DNA from 3 places in the Streptomyces sp. NPDC014733 genome. Region 2 is predicted to be linked to each of the others. Evidence: predicted binding sites of a transcription regulator. Region 2 holds the regulator's gene; each other region holds the start of a gene.
The links. Region 2 encodes HrcA, which represses chaperone genes, less so after heat shock. Its sites were predicted from a motif close to TTNGCACTCNGNNNNNCNGAGTGCNAA; they were not measured.
Positions count from the first base shown of each region.

Region 1 (7,139 bases), on a different contig from region 2:
GGCGGGCAGATAGCTGGTGGCCAGCAGTACCGGCTTGCCGTCGAGGACGAAGCGGCGGCTACGCACGCAGACCGCTTCGCGCGGCGCGATCCCGAGCACGTCGGCAACGATCGCGGGCGCCAACTCCTCGCTGACGGCGACCTGGTCCACGACCAGCTCCCGCTCACCGACATCGGTCGACCAGATGGACCGGCCCTCTCCCCACTGCTCCCGTGCGAGCCGCTGGACTCCTCGGCGGCGTAGCGGGCGGTAGTCTCGGACGAAGACACCGGCGCCTTTGCGCGCCTCCGCGACCCCCTCGTTCTGTAGAACGCCCAACGCCTGCCGCGCAGTCATCCGCGCGACTTGGTACGTCGCCATGAGGTCGTTCTCGCCGGGAAGCCGTTCACCGGGGCCGTAGTCGCCGGCCTTGATCGCCTCCTTCAGCGCCTCAGCGATGCGCTGATATTTCGGCTGACGACCGTTGCCCTTGGCGGCCATACGCCCTCCTCCCTGATCTCTGGACACCCTAGTCCGCCTGTTCGCCCGCCATCGGGTAGTCACCTCCACGGATGACATCTCTAGAGAAATAGAGCTATCTCTAGAGATGTTGCGCTTCACTCGGTCGCAGACGGCACCCGGCAGCGGGCCGAGGCGCCGAACCGGAACGTTCACCGACGCACAACGGGCCCCGTCGCATACCGACAAGGGCCTTCCACTGCACGGAGGTTGACGACATGCTTCGCATCATCCGAACGATCTTCGAAACGCTGCTGATCCGGCTACTGCCCGCCCAGGGCTGTCACCGGGCCGCAGGCCCACGCCCCGTTGAACGCCAGGCCGGTGCACCGACCGCGCGCCCGGCATCCGTGTCCGTCCCCCCACCGCACAGCGAGGACACCCCCCTCGTACGTCCCTACGTCCTCACTCCCTCGGTACGACGGCCGGAGCACCGCGTACGGCGGACGCGGCGCCAGCTGTGGTCGGCGGCGCGCGGTGCCGTCGGGGCGGACCTGCTCAGCGGCATGGCGGTGACGGCACGATGAACGCCATGGATCACGCGCGGCTGCTGCCATGGGCCAGCCCCGACGGGAAGCCGTGTTACCTGATCGGCGGCACCGGGACTGGGTACGTCTCGCGGCTCGCCGACCGGATGGAGGCGGAGCAGATGGAGTCGGCGGCCGTTCTCATCGGGGAGGCTCGCCGCGTCCTGGCCTCCTGTGCGTGGACGCCCGGTGAGATCCACCTGCTGGCCTACGACCTGAACGTTGCCTTGGCCGAAGTGCACCGGGTGCCGGAGAGCCGGGGCGCCCGTTTGCAGCAGAGAGTGGACGACCTCGACGCGGAGGACGACGAGGACACGGAGGGCGAGGGCGGCGACGGGGACGGCGCTCCGTCCGCCGCCTGACACCAGACATCGCCCAGGCAGGCCCCCGCACACGCCACGAGGCCCGGCCCCCATCGGGGACCGGGCCTCGTACAGCGCGCTACCGGCGCGGCCTGTTCAGGGCCGGGTCAGTGGGCGTGGCCGTGGCCGTGGCCGGCCTCGGCGGGCTCCTCCTCGGCGGGCTTCTCGACGACCAGGGTCTCGGTCGTGAGGAGCAGCGAGGCGATGGAGGCGGCGTTCTCCAGGGCGGAGCGGGTGACCTTCACCGGGTCGATGACGCCGGCCTTGACCAGGTCGCCGTACTCGCCGGTGGCGGCGTTGAAGCCCTGGCCCTTGTCCTGCTCGGCGACCTTCGAGGTGATGACGTAGCCCTCGAGGCCGGCGTTCTCGGCGATCCAGCGCAGCGGCTCGACGGCGGCGCGGCGGACGACGGCGACACCGGTGGCCTCGTCGCCCTCCTTGCCCAGGCCGCCCTCCAGCACCTTGGCGGCGTGGACGAGCGCGGAACCGCCACCGGAGACGATGCCCTCCTCGACCGCGGCGCGGGTCGCGGAGATGGCGTCCTCCAGACGGTGCTTCTTCTCCTTCAGCTCGACCTCGGTGGCCGCACCCACGCGGATGACGCAGACGCCACCGGCGAGCTTGGCGAGGCGCTCCTGGAGCTTCTCGCGGTCCCAGTCCGAGTCGGTGGTCTCGATCTCGGCCTTGATCTGGTTGACGCGGCCCGCGACGTCCTCGGAGTTGCCGCCACCGTCGACGATGGTGGTGTCGTCCTTGGTGACGGTCACACGGCGGGCGGTGCCCAGCACGTCCAGACCGGCCTGGTCGAGCTTGAGGCCGACCTCCTCGGCGATGACGGTGGCACCGGTGAGGGTGGCCATGTCGCCGAGCATCGCCTTGCGGCGGTCACCGAAGCCGGGCGCCTTGACGGCGACGGCGTTGAAGGTGCCGCGGATCTTGTTGACGACCAAGGTCGACAGGGCTTCGCCCTCGACGTCCTCGGCGATGATCAGCAGCGGCTTGGAGCCACCCGCCTGGATGACCTTCTCCAGCAGCGGGAGCAGGTCCTGGATCGAGGCGATCTTGCCCTGGTGGATGAGGATGTAGGGGTCCTCCAGGACCGCTTCCATCCGCTCCTGGTCGGTGACCATGTAGGGCGAGAGGTAGCCCTTGTCGAAGGCCATGCCCTCGGTGAAGTCCAGCTCCAGGCCGAAGGTGTTGGACTCCTCGACGGTGATGACACCGTCCTTGCCGACCTTGTCCATCGCCTCGGCGATCAGCTCGCCGACCTGCTTGTCCTGGGCGGACAGGGCCGCGACGGCGGCGATGTCGGTCTTGTCCTCGATGGGACGCGCGGTCGCGAGCAGGTCGTCGGAGACGGCCTTGACGGCGGCGTCGATGCCCTTCTTCAGGGCGGCGGGGGAGGCGCCGGCGGCGACGTTGCGCAGGCCCTCGCGGACCAGCGCCTGGGCCAGCACGGTGGCGGTGGTGGTGCCGTCACCCGCGATGTCGTTGGTCTTGGTCGCCACCTCCTTCACCAGCTGGGCGCCGAGGTTCTCGTAGGGGTCGTCGACCTCGACCTCACGCGCAATGGTGACACCGTCGTTGGTGATGGTCGGCGCGCCGAACTTCTTGTCGATGACGACGTTGCGGCCCTTGGGGCCGATCGTCACCTTCACCGTGTCGGCGAGCTTGTTGACGCCGCGCTCCAGGGCGCGACGGGCGTCCTCGTCGAACTTCAGGATCTTCGCCATGAGTTACGTGTCCTTAACGTCGTGCTCTCAACGAACTGCGCCCCTGCCCCGGTGCTTGGACGCGGGAACCAGGGGCGCAGATCACAGCAGAATGCTGGGTGACTTACTTCTCGACGATCGCGAGAACGTCGCGAGCCGAGAGGACGAGGTACTCCTCGCCGTTGTACTTCACCTCGGTGCCGCCGTACTTGCTGTAGAGCACGACGTCGCCGACGGAAACGTCGAGCGGAAGACGGTTGCCCTCCTCGAAGCGACCCGGACCGACGGCCAGGACGACGCCCTCCTGGGGCTTCTCCTTGGCAGTGTCCGGGATGACCAGGCCAGAGGCCGTGGTCTGCTCGGCGTCGAGCGGCTGGACCACGATGCGGTCCTCAAGCGGCTTGATGGCAACCTTGGTGCTGGCGGTCGTCACGATCCGACCTCCCCCTTCGGAGATCTCACGGGGTTAACTGTCTGAGGTGGCGAGCAGTTGGATCCGTCGTCGCGGGTGCCGGACCAGCCCATCGCCGTGCTTAGCACTCCCCTGCGGAGAGTGCCAACGCCGACACTATGACGCGGTTAGCACTCGGTCAAGTGGAGTGCCAGTCGAGCCGTGAACGGGTCGCCCGCGCCGCGGGCCGTCCGCGGGGGGAGACTCCGGCGGAGCCGTGCCCTGCACCGTCCCGGCCGGATACCGTGCCGAATCGGACACATCAGGGGCCGTCGTCGCAACCCGGCGCCCCGGGCCTCGGTCTTCCCTCAAGGTTGCCGGGCCGGCCACCGGGGCGGGCAGCTTCGCGGATGACGGAGGAGACAGGTGCGAGGAGCGAGGAGTGCGGCACGCGCCGCGCGGGAGGAGAGCGACGTCGAGCGCACGATGACGTTCGCCGCGCTCGCCCAGGCACCGGACCGCCGCCGGACCGAGGCCCGGATGCTCGCCTTCGCCGTCGCGATCACCGTCGGCGGGTACGCCTACACCGGCCTGTCGATGGAGGGGCGGCTGCCCGACGGGATGCCGTGGTTCACCGCCGCGATGGTGCTGATCGCGCTGGTGCCGCATCTGGTCGTCCGGCGCGTCGCCGAGCGCGCCGACCCGCTGATCCTGCCGCTGGCCACGCTGCTCACCGGCATCGGCCTCGTCCTGCTGAACCGTCTCGACATCACCTACGAACGGCTGCCACGGCTGCAGACCGCGCAGGCGGCCACCGGGCAGCTGGTGTGGACGTGCCTGGGGGTTGCGGTCTGCGTGGCGATCCTGCTGCTCCTCCGCGACCACCGGGTGCTGCAGCGCTACGTGTATCTGACGATGGCGGTCGGGCTGGTGCTGCTGATGGCGCCGGCGTTCTTCGGCGCGGACCAGTTCGGCGCCAAGCGGTGGATCCTGCTCGGGCCGCTGTCGTTGCAGCCCGGCGAGTTCGTGAAGCTGATGATCGTGGTGTTCTTCGCCGGGTATCTGACGGTGAACCGCAACGCGCTGGCGCTGACCGGGCGGCGGGTGATGGGCGTGCAGCTGCCGCCCGGACGCCAGCTCGGGCCGATCTTCACGATCTGGATCATCAGCCTGCTGGTGCTGGTCTTCGAGCGCGACCTGGGCACGTCGCTGATCTTCTTCGGCGTCTTCGTGATCATGCTGTACATGGCCACCGAGCGGACCGGCTGGGTGGTCTGCGGCCTGCTGATGGCGGCGGTCGGGGCGGCGGTCGTGGGGTCGGCGGAGCCGCACGTCAAGGGCCGGGTGATGGCCTGGCTGCACCCGATGGACATCTTCCTGCCGCCGGAGAAGCGGCCGCCGGGGCTGATCTCGGCGCAGTCGGCGGAGTCGCTGTTCAGCTTCGGCAGCGGCGGCGTCGGCGGTACCGGGCTCGGCCAGGGCCACCCCGAACTGGTCGGGTTCGCGGGCAACAGCGACTTCATCCTCACCACCGTCGGCGAGGAGCTGGGGATGGCCGGGGTGATGGCCGTCCTGCTGCTCTACACCCTGCTCGCCCAGCGCGGGTTCCGGGTCGGGGTGAGCGCCCGCGACCCGTTCGGCAAGCTGCTCGCGGTGGGACTGTCGGGCGCGCTGGTGCTCCAGGTCTTCGTGGTCGCCGGCGGGGTGACGGGGCTGATCCCGCTGACCGGCAAGGCGCTGCCGTTCCTCGCCAAGGGCGGATCGTCGCTGGTGGCGAACTGGATGATGGTCGCCGTGCTGCTCCGGATCAGCGATGCGGCGCAGCGCCGCCGGGAGCCGGTGGGCGCCTTCGCGCGGCGCGGCCGGCGGCGCGCGGGACGGCGTGCGCTGCCCGGCCCGCGCGCCGGTGGACCGGGGAGCTGACGGCCGGAACCGCCGCGCCCCGGCCGGCCCTGCCGTCCGTGGACGCCCGTACGTGCCGGGCGGGCGCCGGCTCAGACGTAGTCCTCCAGACGTGCGACGGCGAAGCCCTGCTCGGTGGCGGTGCGCAGGACGTTGCGGAGCAGGTCGGGCATGGTCGCCTGCCAGTCCTCGCGGCCCCGGAAGTGGCTGAGGATGATGTCGCCGGGGTGCAGCTTCCCGTCGCCGCGGCTGTAGTCGATGTGGTCGGGGAAGAACTCCTCGGCCCACAGCGGGACGACGGAGATGCCGCAGGACGCGGCGATCTTCAGGGTCTCGTGGGTGTAGTCCCCGTAGGGCGGCCGGAAGAGCCGCGGGGTGCGGCCCATCTCGCGGGTGAGGTTCTCCTGCTGCCCGCAGATCTCCTTGCGCTGCCCGGCGTCGCTCAGCCCGGGCAGGTAGGGGTGGTGCAGCGTGTGGTTGTGCACGCCGTTGCCCTGCTGCTGGACGGTGCGGAAGAAGCCGTAGCCCTTGCCCGCCTTGGCGAGGTAGTCGCTGAGGAAGGCGCTGTAGGGGACGTGCAGCTCCTTCGCCATCCGGAGGAACTCGGGGTCCTTGTCGTAGCCGTCGTCCAGCGTCAGGAAGACGATCTTCCGGTCGGTGGGGACGCGGGAGATGGCGACGGGGAGGTCCGGGCCGTCGCCGCGGGCGAAGACCGGCTCGGTGGTGATGCGGGGTTTGGCGGCGGGCGGCTCGGGCGGCTCCAGCGGCGCCTCGTCGAGGCCCCAGCGGGCGGCCACGGCGTCGCGGCGGGCCTGGGCCTTTTCGATCAGCTTGGCCTGGGTGAGCAGGGCGCGGGCGGCGGGGGCCACGGCGGGGCGGCCGTGGGCGGGGGCGTTGTCCTGGGGGGAGGGCGTCGCGGCGGCGGAGCAGCCGACGGCGAGCAGGCCCAGGGCCCCGAAGGCGGCCAGGGTGCGCGTCCGGCGCGCCGTCGGGCGGCCCGGTCCGGGACACCCGGAATGCGAGAAAAGTCTGATTAGCTGCATAACGCCGGATAGTGGCAGCGGCCTCCGCCGTGCCGTCGCCCGCCACGCGGCAGGGTCAGGCGACCGGCCCACGCCACCCCGCGCGCCGTCCGTCCGACGGCCCCCTCCGCCCTACGCCGAGCGGGTCACGGCAGGTCAGGGGCGTACCACCGGCCCCTTACGGGAGGTGGAGACGGCCCGTGCGGGAGGGCGGGCGGCTGCTCGGGGCCGGGCGTCCCCACGGCCCGAGGGCGCGCCGCGGGCCCTGACCGGCTCCCCGTAAGGGCCCGTCCGCCGTCACCCGGTGGCGGCGAGGAATGATGGGACGGTGACCGATCCCGACTCCTTCGCGGCGCTGCTCACCCCTGAGGGGCAGGCGCTGCTGGACGCCCTGCACGACTACGACCCGGCCGATGAACTGGCCACCGCGACCCGGCTGCGCCGCGACCACCCTGCCGCGCTGGTCTCCGCCGCGCTGGGCCAGGCTCGGCTGCGCCAGCGCGCCGCGGCCAAGTTCGGGGCGGACGCCCGGCGGATGTACTTCACGCCCAACGGCGTCGAGCAGTCCACCCGTACCGCCGTCGCCGGACACCGCGCCGCCCGCCTCGCCGCGCTCGGCGTCCGGTCCGTCGCCGATCTGTGCGCGGGTATCGGCGGGGACGCGCTGGCGCTGGCCCGCGCCGGGATCCGGGTGCTCGCCGTCGACCGGGATCCGCTGGCCTGCG
Region 1 is NZ_JBIBYO010000007.1:146,888-154,026, forward strand. Features, by position in the region: gene ACF1BH_RS18235 (GntR family transcriptional regulator) at 1-480, opposite strand, end outside; gene ACF1BH_RS18240 (hypothetical protein) at 1,031-1,387, shown strand; gene groL (chaperonin GroEL) at 1,495-3,120, opposite strand; gene groES (co-chaperone GroES) at 3,224-3,532, opposite strand; gene ACF1BH_RS18255 (FtsW/RodA/SpoVE family cell cycle protein) at 3,977-5,413, shown strand; gene ACF1BH_RS18260 (polysaccharide deacetylase family protein) at 5,485-6,435, opposite strand; gene ACF1BH_RS18265 (methyltransferase domain-containing protein) at 6,743-7,139, shown strand, end outside.
Region 1: groES (co-chaperone GroES) is a predicted target of HrcA. The motif match lies at 3,679-3,705, and genes of this name have one in related genera.

Region 2 (7,139 bases):
CTGGCACTCCCGCGAGAGCCTCATCGACCCGCTCCGGCTGGCCCTGGAGAAGGCCCCGCCCCCGGGCGCGCCTTCGCAGTCCTGCGCCACCGACGGCTCGGCGGTCCCCTGGGCGTGGCCGGAGGGCGCGGACGGCGCGGAGACGGCGGCGGAACCCGAGGCCCCGGGGAGCCACCTCGGCGCCGCCCTCGCCTGCCCGCTGATCAGCGGCGGCCTGCGGCTGGGCACGGTGCTGCTCGGCCGGTCCGGGCTGCCGCGCTTCCCCGACGCGGCGGTCGGCCTCTCCGAGGACCTGTGCCGCCGCGTCGCCCGCGCCGTCGCCACCGCCCGCGCGTACAGCAGGCAGGAGCGGATCAGCCGGGTCCTCCAGCGGCGGCTGCTGCCGCACGGCCGCGCCCAGGTCCCGGGCGTCGCCTCCGCCGTCGTCTACGAACCGCGCGCGGGTGCCTGGGCGGGCGGCGACTTCTGGGACCTCTTCGACGCGGGCGACGGCCGCTGGTGCTTCGCCCTCGGCGACGTCTGCGGCAGCGGCCCGGAGGCGGCGGCGGTCACCGGGCTCGCCCGGCCGGTGCTGCGGCTGCTGGCCCGCGACGGCTTCGACGTCGGCGCGGTGCTGGACCGGCTGAACGAGACCATGGCCCGGGAGGCGGCGGACTCCGTCGCCGCGGTGGCCGCCGCCGTCGCCGCCGAGGCCGGCGTGCAGTCCTCCGTCGGCCTGCGCGACGAGGGCGAACAGGCCCGCTTCCTGTCGCTGCTCTACGGCGAGATCGTTCCGCACCCGGACGGCTCCGGCGGCATCCGCTGCACCCTGGCCAGCGCCGGCCACCCGCTCCCGCTGGTCCTCGGCACCGACGGCGCGGTCCGGGTGGTCGCCGCCCCGCAGATGCTGCTGGGTGTGGTCGGCGACGCCACGTACGAGAGTGAGGCGTTCGACCTCGCCCCCGGGGAGACGCTGCTCTGCGTCACCGACGGCGTCACCGAACGCCGCTCGGGCCGTAACCAGTTCGATGACGACGACGGGTTGGCCCGCACCCTCGCCGCCTGCGCCGGTCTGCCCGCGACCGGCATCGCCGAACACATCCGCCGCGCCGTCCACGGCTTCTCCCCGACCCCGCCCGACGACGACCTGGCCCTCCTCGTCCTCCAGGCGCTCCCGGAGGGACGGACGGAGGGGGCGACGGGGTAGGGCGAGCCGCGGCCCGGCGGCGCCGCCCGGAGGGCGCGGGGCGGGACTCCGGGCGGCGCCCGCGGCCCAGCCCCGGCCGCGGCCCGGGACCGCCCCCGGATGACGGACAATGGACCCCATGCCTTCCGCACTGCCCGATGGGGAGCCGATGCCCGGGGACGGGGCGCTGCCCGCCGCCGCGCTGACCGGCGCCGCCGACCGCCCGCTCGGTTTCTACCTGCACGTCCCGTACTGCGCGACCCGCTGCGGCTACTGCGACTTCAACACCTACACCGCGAGCGAGCTGCGTGGCCCCGGCGGCGCCCTCGCCTCCCGGGAGACCTACGCCGATCACCTCGTCGAGGAGATCCGGCTGGCCCGCAAGGTGCTCGGCGACGACCCGCGGCAGGTCGAGACGGTCTTCGTCGGCGGCGGCACCCCGACCCTGCTGCCCGCCGCCGACCTCGGCCGGATGCTGGCCGCGATCCGCGACGAGTTCGGGCTCGCCCCGGACGCCGAGATCACCACCGAGGCCAACCCGGAGACCGTCGACCCGCGCTACCTCGACGGGCTGCGCGAGGGCGGCTTCAACCGCGTCTCCTTCGGCATGCAGAGCGCCCGCCCGCACGTCCTGAAGATCCTCGACCGCACCCACACCCCCGGCCGCCCCGAAGCCTGCGTCGCCGAGGCGCGCGCCGCCGGGTTCGCGCACGTCAACCTCGACCTGATCTACGGCACCCCGGGCGAGAGCGACGACGACTGGCGCGCCAGCCTGGACGCCGCCCTCGGCGCCGGTCCCGACCACGTCTCCGCGTACGCCCTGATCGTCGAGGAGGGCACCCAGCTGGCCCGCCGGATCCGCCGCGGCGAGGTCCCGATGACCGACGACGATGTGCACGCCGACCGCTACCTCATCGCCGAGGAACGCCTCACCGCCGCCGGTTTCCGCTGGTACGAGGTCTCCAACTGGGCCACCACCGACGCCGCCCGCTGCCGCCACAACGAGCTGTACTGGACCGGCGCCGACTGGTGGGGCGCGGGCCCCGGCGCCCACAGTCACGTCGGCGGCGTCCGCTGGTGGAACGTCAAGCACCCCGGCGCCTACGCCCAGGCCCTGACCGAGGGCCGCTCCCCGGGCGCCGGCCGCGAACTCCTCGCCGACGAGGACCGCCGCGTCGAACGCATCCTCCTGGAACTGCGCCTCGCCGACGGCTGCCCCCTGGACCTCCTCGCCCCCGCGGGCGCCCGCGCCGCCGCCCGCGCCCTCGCCGACGGCCTCCTGGAGCAGGCCCCGTACGCCGCGGGCCGCGCCGTACTGACACTCCGCGGACGCCTGCTGGCTGACGCGGTGGTGCGGGATCTGGTGGACTGATACCGAAAGGGTGAACCGATGCGGGCGCTCTGCGCCCCCGTCCCGCTCTCCCTACGCCGGCGGCAAAGACGCGGCGTGATGTGGAGGGCCACCGAGATGACCGCTGTGGCTGAACGACCGGTGACCGACGTGGCCGAGGTCTTCGCGAACCTGGAGGTTCCCGAAGGTTTCAAGGCGGAACTCCTGTGGGGGGACATTGTGATGATGGCCGGACCTGACTGGGTCCACAACGACATCGTCGAAGAGGTCCCGGAGCAGCGTCGACCGGGACTACGGCGACAAACGCGCGCTCCACGCGGCGGCCGGGGTCCCGTACTACTTGATCATCGATCCGATGGCGGCCCACTGCATGCTGCTGAGCAAGCCGGCGGGGAGCGGCCCGGACGCCGACTACGACGCCGAGGTGACCACGAAGTTCGGGCTGCCGGTGCCACTGGAGGCACTCGGCGTCGAGCTGGAAACCAAGGACTTCGGCACGCTCCCGCCGCTCAGGCGGCACCGCCGACCGTGACGAAGTCGATCAGCTCCTCCACCCGCCCCAGCAGCGCCGGTTCCACGTCCTTGTAGCTGCGCACGCCCGACAGGATCCGTTGCCAGGCGGCGCCGGTGTTCTCCGGCCAGCCCAGCGCCCGGCACACCCCCGTCTTCCAGTCCTGGCCGCGCGGTACGACCGGCCACGCCGCGATCCCCACCGACGCCGGCTTCACCGCCTCCCACACGTCGATGTACGGATGGCCCACCACGCACACATGCGGATCGGTCACCCCCGCCGCGATCCGGGACTCCTTCGAGCCGGGCACCAGATGGTCGACGAGGACGCCGAGGCGCGCGTCGGGCCCGGGGGCGAAGGCGCGGACGATCTCCGGCAGATCGTCGATGCCCTCCAGGTACTCCACGACCACGCCCTCGATGCGCAGGTCGTCGCCCCACACCCGCTCGACCAGTTCCGCGTCGTGCCGCCCCTCCACATAGATCCGCCCCGCCCGCGCGACCCGGGCCCGCGCGCCGGGCACCGCCAGCGAACCGGACGCCGTCCGCGCCGGACCGCCCGCCGCCCGCTCCCGGGGCCGTACGAGCGTGACGACCTCGCCCTCCAGCAGGAAGCCGCGCGGCTCCATCGGGAAGACGCGGTGTTTGCCGAACCGGTCCTCCAGGGTGACCGTCGGCCCCTGCGCCGACTTCTCGCAGCGGATCACCGCCCCGCAGAACCCGGTGGTGACCTCCTCGACCACCAGATCCGCTTCCGCCGCCACCTCCGGCGCGGGCCGCTGCTTCTTCCACGGCGGGGTGAGGTCGGGGCCGTAGTGCCTGCTCTGCATGGTCTCGGGTGCCTGTTCTGTGACGGGTCGGGGTGACGGGTGCCGGCGTGGTTCAGGCCGGCGGGGTGCCGAAGCGGGCGGCGAGCGCGGCGCGCTGGGCGCGGACGAAGGCGGCGTCCACCACGGCGCCGTGCCCGGGGACGTACCGCGCGCCCTCGCCGCCCAGCGCCAGCAGCCGGTCCAGGGCGGCGGGCCACTGCCGGCCGAGGGCGTCGGGCCCGGCGGACGGTTCGCCGGACTCCTCGACGAGGTCGCCGCAGAAGACCACCTCGGGCTCCGTGCCCCGGCCCGGGACGAGGACCGCGAGGTCGTGCGCGGTGTGGCCGGGGCCGACGTTGGCGAGCAGCACCTGCCGGTCGCCGAGGTCCACGGTCAGCTCACCGTGCACACCGTGGTGCGGCAGCACCAGGATGTCGGTGGCGTCGGTGGCCCTGTCCGCGTCGACGCCGTGGCGTACCGCGTCCTCCCGCAGCGTCTCCCGCTCGCGGGCCATCAGCTCGGCGGCTCCGGTGGCGGCGAAAACCCGCACCCCGGCGAAGGCGGCGGTGCCCAGGACGTGGTCGAAGTGCGGATGGGTCAGCGCGATGTGCGTCACGTCGCGGCCCACCACCCGGCGGACGGCGAGCCGCAGTTCGGCGCCGTCGCGCAGGGTGGCGCCGGCGTCGACGAGCAGCACGCCGTCCGACCCCACGACGGCGCCCACCGTCTCGTCCCAGCCCGGCATCCGGCGGCGGGCGATGCCGTCGCCGAGCCGTTCCCATCCCGCCTCTTCCCACGTCGTGCGCATGCCGAGACGCTATCGGTAGCGCGGGGGCGTTGCCCGGTGGATCACGGGGCGTGGCCGGTGTCGCACGCGAGACCCTTGCCCCGCCGGTGTGACCCGGCCGTACACTGGACCGGTACTGGCACTCGGACCGGTGGAGTGCCAGGCGAGGAAGCCGCGGGGCGGCGGGACTGGAGGTGTGCGCGGTGCTCAGTGAACGCAGGCTGGAGGTGCTGCGTGCCATCGTCCAGGACTACGTGGGTACGGAGGAGCCGGTCGGCTCGAAGGCGCTGACCGAGCGCCATCAGCTCGGTGTCTCCCCGGCCACGGTCCGTAACGACATGGCGGTCCTGGAGGATGAGGGATTCATCGCCCAGCCGCACACCAGCGCGGGCCGGATCCCCACCGACAAGGGCTACCGCCTCTTCGTCGACAAGCTCGCCGGCGTCAAGCCGCTTTCCAGCCCCGAGCGCCGCGCGATCCAGAACTTCCTGGACGGCGCGGTCGATCTGGACGACGTCGTGGGCCGCACGGTCCGGCTGCTGGCGCAGCTGACCCGGCAGGTCGCGGTGGTGCAGTATCCGTCGCTGACGCGGTCCACCGTCCGCCACGTCGAGCTGCTGGCGCTGGCCCCGGCGCGGCTGATGCTCGTGCTGATCACCGACACCGGACGCGTCGAACAGCGGCTGATCGACTGTCAGGGGCCGTTCGGTGAGGCGTCGCTGGCGGATCTGCGGGCCCGGCTCAACAGCCGGGTCGTGGGGCGCCGGTTCGCGGATGTGCCGCAATTGGTGCAGGATCTTCCGGACTCCTTCGAGCAGGAGGACCGCGGCACGGTCTCGACGGTGCTGTCGGTGCTGCTGGAGACGTTGGTGGAGGAGACCGAGGAGCGGTTGGTGATCGGCGGTACCGCCAATCTCACCCGCTTCGGGCACGACTTCCCGCTGACGATCCGGCCGGTGCTGGAGGCTCTTGAGGAGCACGTGGTGCTGCTCAAACTGCTCGGGGAGGCCAAGGACTCGGGCATGACGGTACGTATCGGGCATGAGAATGCCCATGAAGGACTTGCGTCCACGTCGGTGGTTGCGGTCGGCTACGGTTCGGGCGACGAGGCAGTCGCCAAACTCGGCGTGGTCGGACCGACCCGCATGGACTACCCCGGAACGATGGGAGCGGTACGCGCAGTGGCACGTTACGTCGGACAGATCCTGGCGGAGTCGTAAGTGGCCACGGACTATTACACGGTCCTCGGTGTCGGCCGCGACGCCTCGCAGGACCAGATCAAGAAGGCTTTCCGGCGGCTGGCGCGTGAGCTGCACCCGGATGTGAACCCGGATCCGAAGACCCAGGAGCGGTTCAAGGAGATCAACGCCGCTTACGAGGTGCTGTCGGACCCGCAGAAGAAGCAGGTCTACGACCTCGGCGGCGACCCGCTCTCGCAGGCCGGCGGCGGCGGTGGCGGGGCCGGTGGCTTCGGTGCCGGCTTCGGCAACTTCTCCGACATCATGGACGCGTTCTTCGGCGCCTCCTCGCAGCGCGGTCCGCGCTCGCGGACGCGGCGCGGTCAGGACGCGATGATCCGTCTCGACGTCGAGCTGGACGAGGCGGCGTTCGGGACCACCAAGGAGATCCAGGTCGACACCGCCATCGTGTGCACCACGTGCACCGGTGAGGGCGCGGCCCCCGGCACCTCCGCGCAGACCTGTGACATGTGCCGCGGCCGCGGTGAGGTCTCGCAGGTCACGCGGTCCTTCCTCGGTCAGGTCATGACGTCGCGGCCGTGTCCGCAGTGTCAGGGCTTCGGTACGGTCGTGCCGACGCCGTGCCCGGAGTGCGCCGGTGACGGCCGCATCCGCTCGCGCCGCACGCTGACCGTCAAGATCCCGGCGGGCGTCGACAACGGCACCCGCATCCAGCTCGCGGGCGAGGGCGAGGTCGGCCCCGGTGGCGGTCCCGCCGGTGACCTCTACGTCGAGATCCACGAGCAGCCGCACCCCGTCTTCCAGAGGCGCGGCGACGACCTGCACTGCACGGTCACCATCCCGATGACGGCGGCGGCGCTGGGCACGAAGTGCCCGCTGGAGACGCTGGACGGCGTCGAGGAGATCGACGTCCGGCCCGGCACCCAGTCCGGCCAGTCGATCCCGCTGCACCAGCGCGGCGTGACCCATCTGCGGGGCAACGGCCGCGGCGACCTGATCGTCCACGTCGAGGTCCAGACCCCCTCCAAGCTCGACCCCGAGCAGGAAGAGCTGCTCCGGCGGCTGGCCAAGCTCCGTGGTGAAGAGCGCCCCACGGGCCAGTTTCAACCCGGACAGCAGGGGCTCTTCTCCCGGCTGAAGGATGCGTTCAACGGGCGGTAGGCGACCGTAGATCTACGCGGGTGGGCCCGGGGATTTTCCCCGGGCCCACCCGCGTTCTGCGGGCGTTGGCCGATCTTGTCCGTCCGTGGCGCCGGGTGGGTCTGCCCGTTTCGGTGCGGTGCGCGGGGCATGACACGATGTGGCCATGTCCACCGCG
Region 2 is NZ_JBIBYO010000008.1:8,504-15,642, reverse strand. Features, by position in the region: gene ACF1BH_RS19410 (SpoIIE family protein phosphatase) at 1-1,186, shown strand, start outside; gene hemW (radical SAM family heme chaperone HemW) at 1,305-2,537, shown strand; partial or broken gene ACF1BH_RS19400 (hypothetical protein) at 2,752-2,871, shown strand; gene ACF1BH_RS19395 (hypothetical protein) at 2,872-3,048, shown strand; gene ACF1BH_RS19390 (DUF3097 domain-containing protein) at 3,026-3,856, opposite strand; gene ACF1BH_RS19385 (MBL fold metallo-hydrolase) at 3,909-4,643, opposite strand; gene hrcA (heat-inducible transcriptional repressor HrcA) at 4,826-5,842, shown strand; gene dnaJ (molecular chaperone DnaJ) at 5,843-6,982, shown strand; gene ACF1BH_RS19370 (nitronate monooxygenase) at 7,128-7,139, shown strand, end outside.

Region 3 (7,139 bases), on a different contig from region 2:
CGTGGCTGCGCTGCATCGCCGCGAGCTACGCGGTCCTCGCGCCGATGCCCAACTGGGGGCTGGACGGCGACCGGTTCCGCCCGGCGGCGGCGGTCCGCGGCGCGGGCGACCTGCCGCTCGTCGTGGTCCGGGCCGGCCGCGAACTACCCGAGATCGCCGCCACGGTCACAGAGTTCCTGACCGCGGCCGAGGCGCACGGCGCCGCGCTGGAGGTGATCGACGTACCCGACGGCCACCACGGCTTCGAGACCGCGGATCCCCACTCCGACACCGACCTCGAAGCGCTCCGCACCGCCGTCCGCGCGGCGCTCGGCGCCGTCCTGGGCCATCTGACGGAACGGTAGGCCGCACCCGCGGGCGCGCGGTCCTACTGCTCCCCCACGGGCTCCTCGAAGGTCAGCCCGAGGTGGCGGCCGAGGGCCGCGCGCTGGTCGGCCGTGGCGAGGACCATGATCGCATCCCATCCCTGGTACGGGCCCTCGGGACCGTAGTCGACGCAGCGGAAGTCGCGCGGATCGTCCACCGGGCTCAGCGCCTCGATGGCCGCCTGCGCCGCGCCGATGTCGAAGTAGTCGTTGGACTCCTGCTCCACACCGAAGAAGTGCCGCTTCCCCTGGGCCGTGAAGTACAGGACGCCCTCGCCGGACTCGGGATCGTCCTCGTCGTCCCTCTCGAAGCGGTAGTCCGTCACCTCGACCGCGCCGCCGGTGAGCGCCGCCGCCTCCTCCAGCAGCTCGCCGTACGCGACATCGGCGAAGTCGACGTCCTCGGCGTGGATGCTGACGGCCGCGCCGAAGTCCTCCAGCGCGTAGGCGACATGGTGGAGCGGGGTGATCTCCTCGTACGCGACGTCCCCGAAGGACTCGACGGCCTCGCGGCCCTTCTCCGCCGTGATCAGGCCGAGCGCGGTGAGCACCTCGGCGATCCGGGCGTAGGTGATCGGCCCTGCGGGCGCGGCGTCGTCGAGGGACGACGCCGCGCGTGTGGTCGGCTCTGCTGGTGACATGAGCACACCCTCTCAAGGGCGGGCAGGCCGGTGGGGCGGTTCCGATCCATTCGTCCGGCCCCGGACACGCCGCAGGGGCGGCACCCCTCCGAAGAAGGGTGCCGCCCCTGCGGACCAGCGGACGGTGATCCGCCCGTCCCGCCGCGTGCGACAGGACGGGGCAGGGATCAGAAGTCCATGTCACCGCCGGGCATGCCGCCCGGAGCGCCCGCCGCGGCGGCCTTCTCCGGCTTGTCGGCGATGACGGCCTCGGTGGTGAGGAACAGCGCGGCGATGGAGGCGGCGTTCTGCAGCGCGGAACGGGTCACCTTCGCCGGGTCGATGATGCCCTCGGCGATCATGTCGACGTACTCGCCGGTGGCGGCGTTCAGACCGTGGCCGACGGCCAGGTTGCGCACCTTCTCCACCACAACGCCGCCCTCGAGGCCGCCGTTGACGGAGATCTGCTTCAGCGGGGCCTCCAGGGCCAGCTTCACAGCGGCGGCACCGGTGGCCTCGTCGCCCTCCAGCTCCAGCTTCTCGAAGACGCTGGAAGCCTGCAGCAGGGCGACGCCACCGCCGGCGACGATGCCCTCCTCGACGGCCGCCTTCGCGTTGCGAACGGCGTCCTCGATGCGGTGCTTGCGCTCCTTCAGCTCGACCTCGGTCGCGGCACCGGCCTTGATGACCGCAACACCGCCGGCGAGCTTCGCCAGGCGCTCCTGCAGCTTCTCGCGGTCGTAGTCGCTGTCCGAGTTCTCGATCTCGGCGCGGATCTGGTTGACGCGGCCCTGGACCTGGTCGCTGTCGCCGGCACCGTCGACGATGGTGGTCTCGTCCTTGGTGATGACGACCTTGCGGGCGCGGCCCAGCAGGTCGAGACCGGCGTTCTCCAGCTTGAGGCCGACCTCCTCGGAGATGACGGTGCCACCGGTGAGGATGGCGATGTCGCCGAGCATGGCCTTGCGGCGGTCACCGAAGCCCGGGGCCTTGACGGCGACGGACTTGAAGGTGCCACGGATCTTGTTGACGACCAGGGTCGACAGGGCCTCGCCCTCGACGTCCTCGGCGATGATCAGCAGCGGCTTGCCGGACTGCATGACCTTCTCCAGGAGCGGCAGCAGGTCCTTCACGTTGCCGATCTTGGAGTTGACGATCAGGATGTACGGGTCGTCGAGCGACGCCTCCATACGCTCCATGTCGGTGGCGAAGTACGCCGAGATGTAGCCCTTGTCGAAGCGCATACCCTCGGTGAGCTCCAGCTCCAGACCGAAGGTCTGGGACTCCTCGACGGTGATGACGCCTTCCTTGCCGACCTTGTCCATGGCCTCGGCGATCAGCTCGCCGATCTGGGTGTCAGCGGCGGAGATGGAGGCGGTCGAAGCGATCTGCTCCTTGGTCTCCACGTCCTTGGCCTGCTCCAGCAGGGCGGCGGAGACGGCCTCGACGGCGGTCTCGATGCCGCGCTTGAGGGCCATCGGGTTGGCGCCGGCGGCGACGTTGCGCAGACCCTCACGGACCAGCGCCTGGGCCAGGACGGTCGCGGTCGTCGTGCCGTCACCGGCGACGTCGTCCGTCTTCTTCGCGACCTCCTTGACCAGCTCGGCGCCGATCTTCTCGTACGGGTCCTCCAGCTCGATCTCCTTGGCGATGGACACACCATCGTTGGTGATCGTGGGGGCGCCCCACTTCTTCTCCAGGACGACGTTGCGACCCTTGGGGCCGAGGGTCACCTTGACGGCGTCGGCGAGCTGGTTCATACCGCGCTCAAGGCCGCGCCGCGCCTCCTCGTCGAACGCGATGATCTTGGCCATGTGAAGTGGTCCTCCCAGGACGAAGGGGGCACCTCCCGCGCCTTTGGGGCGTGGAGGCTCTTTCCTCCGGACCGCGCTGGCGCCCGCGACGGACGGCCCACCGTTGGAGCGGTTCCTTCCCGCCCCGCCTGCGGACCTCACCGACGGTCCAAAACTGTCACTCTCACTCGGAGAGTGCTAACGCAATGATTAGCACTCGACCCCCTCGAGTGCAAGCGCCCTCCGAAGGTGGGCTCATTGAGGGGCGGTGGTCGGGCGACGGGTGGGCGCAAGCGCCCTCCGAAGGTGGGCTCGTTGAGGGGCGGTGGTCGGGCGACGGGTGGGCGCAAGCGCCCTCCGAAGGTGGGCTCGTTGAGGGGCGGTGGTCGGGCGACGCCCCGGGCACAGCAGGAGGCCCGCACCCCCCTGCGGGGTGCGGGCCTCCTTGACGCGCAGTCGGTCGGCGCTCAGCCGGCCGCCAACTTGACCATGTCGGCCTGCGGCCCCTTCTGGCCCTGCGAGATCTCGAAATCGACCCGCTGGCCCTCCTCGAGGGTGCGGTAGCCGTCCATCTGGATCGCGCTGTAGTGGACGAAAACATCCGCACCACCGTCGACCGCGATGAAGCCGTACCCCTTCTCCGCGTTGAACCACTTGACGGTGCCCTGAGCCATGCCTAACTCCCCTATTACTGGCCCTTCGCAGGACCGCACTCCGCGGACCCGGGTCAGACCTCACCCCGCGAATGGCCCGTGGGGTGTGCGCCGGAACGCGTCGACCGCCGCCGAATGTATCCGCACCGGCGCCCAGCGCAACAGGTCAATCGGACGAGAATTCTGACGGCGTGAGAAGTAGCGATATGCGCAGAACTGGCCTTATTCCCGGGCAACTCGGGCCGGGCATAAGGAACTTAGGACGCAAACTCCGCACACACTTTGCACACAACTCATCGCGATCCCGGGGCGTTCAGAAGGCCGCCACACCGCGCTCGACGAGCAGAAGAAGGGGATCGACGAAATGGTATCGCGTTTTGCAGGACCCTTTCACAACGCGGAATCGCCCCGTCCGGATATCCGGACGGGGCGATTATCGGTCAGTAGAGGAAAGGAATGGCGAGAACCATTCGCCACTCGGGCGGGCGGCTCCCCGCTCCGGTGCGGGCGTCAGCAGCCGCCGGCCACCGCGGGGATGATCGAGACGCCCGCGCCCTCCGGCGTCGGCGTCTCCAGGCCCTGCTCGAAGCGGACGTCGTCGTCGTTGACGTAGACGTTCACGAAGCGCCGCAGCTTGCCCGCGTCGTCCAGCACCCGGGCGGCGATGCCCTGGTGGTTCTTCTCCAGGTCGGTGATGACCTCGGACAGCGTCGCGCCCTCGGCGCTGACTTCGGACGCGCCGCCGGTGTACGTACGGAGGATGGTGGGGATGCGGACCTTGACGCTCATGGGTTCTGCCTTCCAAACGACTGCGGATACGTCTGCGGAACCGGCCGCCGCGCCCCGGGCGGGACGGCGGCGGGCGGACCGGATCGGCCGGCTTCCGGCCGGGGGAGCGACCGGGGTTCAGCCGGCCAGACCGGCCGAGCGGAACGCGTCCAGGCTCGGGCGGATGGTGGCCGTGGGGCCTGAGGTCGGAGCGACGGCGTCAAGCGTCTTGAGGCCGTCGCCGGTGTTGAGGATGACGGTGGACAGGGCCGGGTCGAGCAGGCCCGCTTCGAGGAGCTTCTTGGTGACGCCGACGGTCACCCCGCCCGCGGTCTCCGCGAAGATCCCCTCCGTCCGCGCCAGCAGCTTGATCGCGTCCACGACCTGCTCGTCGTCGACATCCTCCACCGCGCCGCCCGTACGGCGTGCGATGTCGAGGACGTACGGCCCGTCGGCCGGGTTGCCGATCGCCAGGGACTTGGCGATGGTGTCCGGCTTCTGCGGGCGGACCACGTCGTGGCCGGCCTTGAACGCGGTCGAGACCGGGGAGCAGCCCTCGGCCTGGGCGCCGTAGATCTTGTAGGGCCGGTCCTCGACGAGGCCGAGGGCGATCAGCTCCTTCAGCCCCTTGTCGATCTTGGTGAGCTGGGAGCCGGAGGCCACCGGGATGACGATCTGGTCCGGCAGCCGCCAGCCGAGCTGTTCGCAGATCTCGTACGCCAGCGTCTTGGAGCCCTCGCCGTAATAGGGGCGGAGGTTGACGTTGACGAAGCCCCAGCCCTCGCCGAGCGGGTCGCCGATCAGCTCGGAGCAGAAGCGGTTGACGTCGTCGTAGTTGCCCTCGATGCCGACGAGGTCGCCGCCGTAGACCGCGGCCATGACGACCTTGCCCGCCTCCAGGTCGTGCGGGATGAAGACGCAGGAGCGGAAGCCGGCGCGGCGGGCGGCGGCGCCGACGGCACCGGCGAGGTTGCCGGTCGAGGAGCAGGAGAGGGTGGTGAAACCGAAGGCGCGCGCCGCCTCGACCGCGATGGCGACGACCCGGTCCTTGAAGGAGTGCGTCGGGTTGCCGGAGTCGTCCTTGACGTAGAGGCCGCCGGTGACGCCCAGCTCACGGGCGAGGTTGTCGGCCTTGACGAGCTTGGTGAAGCCGGGGTTGAGGTTCGGCTTCTCGGCCACGTCCGCGGGGACGGGCAGCAGCGGTGCGTACCGCCAGATGTTGTGGGGACCGGCCTCGATCTGCTTCCTCAACGCCTCCGGGTCACCGCTCGGCAGGTCGTAGGCCACCTCCAGCGGACCGAAGCAGGTCGCGCAGGCGAAGATCGGGCCGAGCGGGAAGCGCTCGCCGCATTCGCGACAGGAGAGACCGACGGCGGCACCGAGAGTGACGGAGGGAGCGTTTTCGGTGACTTCAACAGTTTGCGCAGCCATGGAGGCGAGGCCCTTTCTCCTCATCTTCCTCGCGGCGCGTTTCGCCACGAGACGGATTTGGCACCTTCCCTAGCCGGGAGCCTCGCGCCGCGAGATGCGGTCGAGACCGGCTGGAGGGTTGCCGGGGCTTCAACGGGCCGTGTCCCTCTGCCCCTCTGGATGAGCGGTATGGCGCTGGGAAAACCCAGGCGTTTGTGGTGCGGTGACCCCGACATGCGACGGTCATCCGCGTTGTTCAAGACTGTAACCGACGGCACTGACAGGAGAGATAGCCGTCCGAACCGCGAGATGGATCACATGCGCCGCCGAGACGGCGCACACCGAGGAGTCGTAGACGTGCTGGAAGAGGTGGAGCGCTGGCTGGGACGTCGCTCCTGGTCCGCGGCCGACCGACCGCTGCCGGAGCTGCTGGAGGCCAAGCGGCTCAGCGGGCGCACGGTCAGCGTCGTACTGCCCGCGCTCGACGAGGAGGCCACGGTCGGCACGATCGTCGCGGCCATCCGCGCCGCCCTGATGACCGAGGAGGTGCCGCTCGTCGATGAACTGGTGGTGCTCGATTCCGGGTCCACGGACCGGACGGCCGAGGTCGCGGCGGCGGCGGGGGCGCGCGTGGTGGCGCGCGACAGCGTCCTGCCGCGGCTGCCGGCGGTGCCCGGCAAGGGCGAGGTGCTGTGGCGGTCGCTGCTGGTCACCCGCGGCGACATCGTCTGCTTCGTCGACGCGGACCTGCGGGAGTTCTCGCCGGCGTTCGTCTCCGGGATCGTCGGGCCGCTGCTGACCGACCCGGACGTGCAGTTCGTCAAGGCGATGTACGACCGGCCGCTGGAGACCGGCGGCGCGCCCGGGGGCGGTCCGGGCCAGGGCGGCCGGGTCACCGAACTGGTCGCCCGTCCGCTGCTCAACCTCCACTGGCCGCAGCTGGCCGGGTTCGTGCAGCCGCTGGGCGGGGAGTACGCGGCGCGCCGTTCGCTGCTGGAGCGGCTGCCGTTCCCGGTCGGCTACGGCGTGGAGCTGGGGCTGCTGGTCGACGCGTTGCACACGGTCGGTCTGGACGCGCTCGCCCAGGTGGACGTAGGGGTCCGCAAGCACCGCCACCAGGACGGTCAGGCGCTGGGCCGGATGGCCGCGGCGATCTACCGCACCGCTCAACTCCGTCTGGCGCGCGGCCACTTGGTGCGTCCGAGGCTGACGCAGTTCGTGCGCGGCGAGAACGGTTTCATCCCCCGGACGAGCGATGTCGACACCGAGGAGCGGCCCCCCATGGCGGACGTCCCGGAGTACACGGCGAGCCGGGCGGCCTGAGAAAAATCCGGCACGCTCACCCGGTGGAGCGGCGGGCGTCCCTCCCTTGGCCTCATTCGTACGTGTGCGCCGATCCGGTGCGGGCTAGGGTCGCGGCATGGCCTCCGAACACAGCGGTACCACCCCTGCCCGGACGCCCGCCGCGGGGCGCGGCGCCGAGGTGCTCGTCGCGTCCAACCGCGGCCCGGTCTCGTACGCCGTCGGCGC
Region 3 is NZ_JBIBYO010000001.1:881,511-888,649, forward strand. Features, by position in the region: gene ACF1BH_RS03885 (alpha/beta fold hydrolase) at 1-344, shown strand, start outside; gene ACF1BH_RS03890 (hypothetical protein) at 368-1,006, opposite strand; gene groL (chaperonin GroEL) at 1,174-2,799, opposite strand; gene ACF1BH_RS03900 (cold-shock protein) at 3,246-3,452, opposite strand; gene ACF1BH_RS03905 (MoaD/ThiS family protein) at 3,942-4,220, opposite strand; gene thrC (threonine synthase) at 4,338-5,630, opposite strand; SAM riboswitch class I at 5,648-5,796, opposite strand; gene ACF1BH_RS03915 (glucosyl-3-phosphoglycerate synthase) at 5,967-6,932, shown strand; gene ACF1BH_RS03920 (trehalose-6-phosphate synthase) at 7,030-7,139, shown strand, end outside.
Region 3: groL (chaperonin GroEL) is a predicted target of HrcA. The motif match lies at 2,989-3,015, and genes of this name have one in related genera.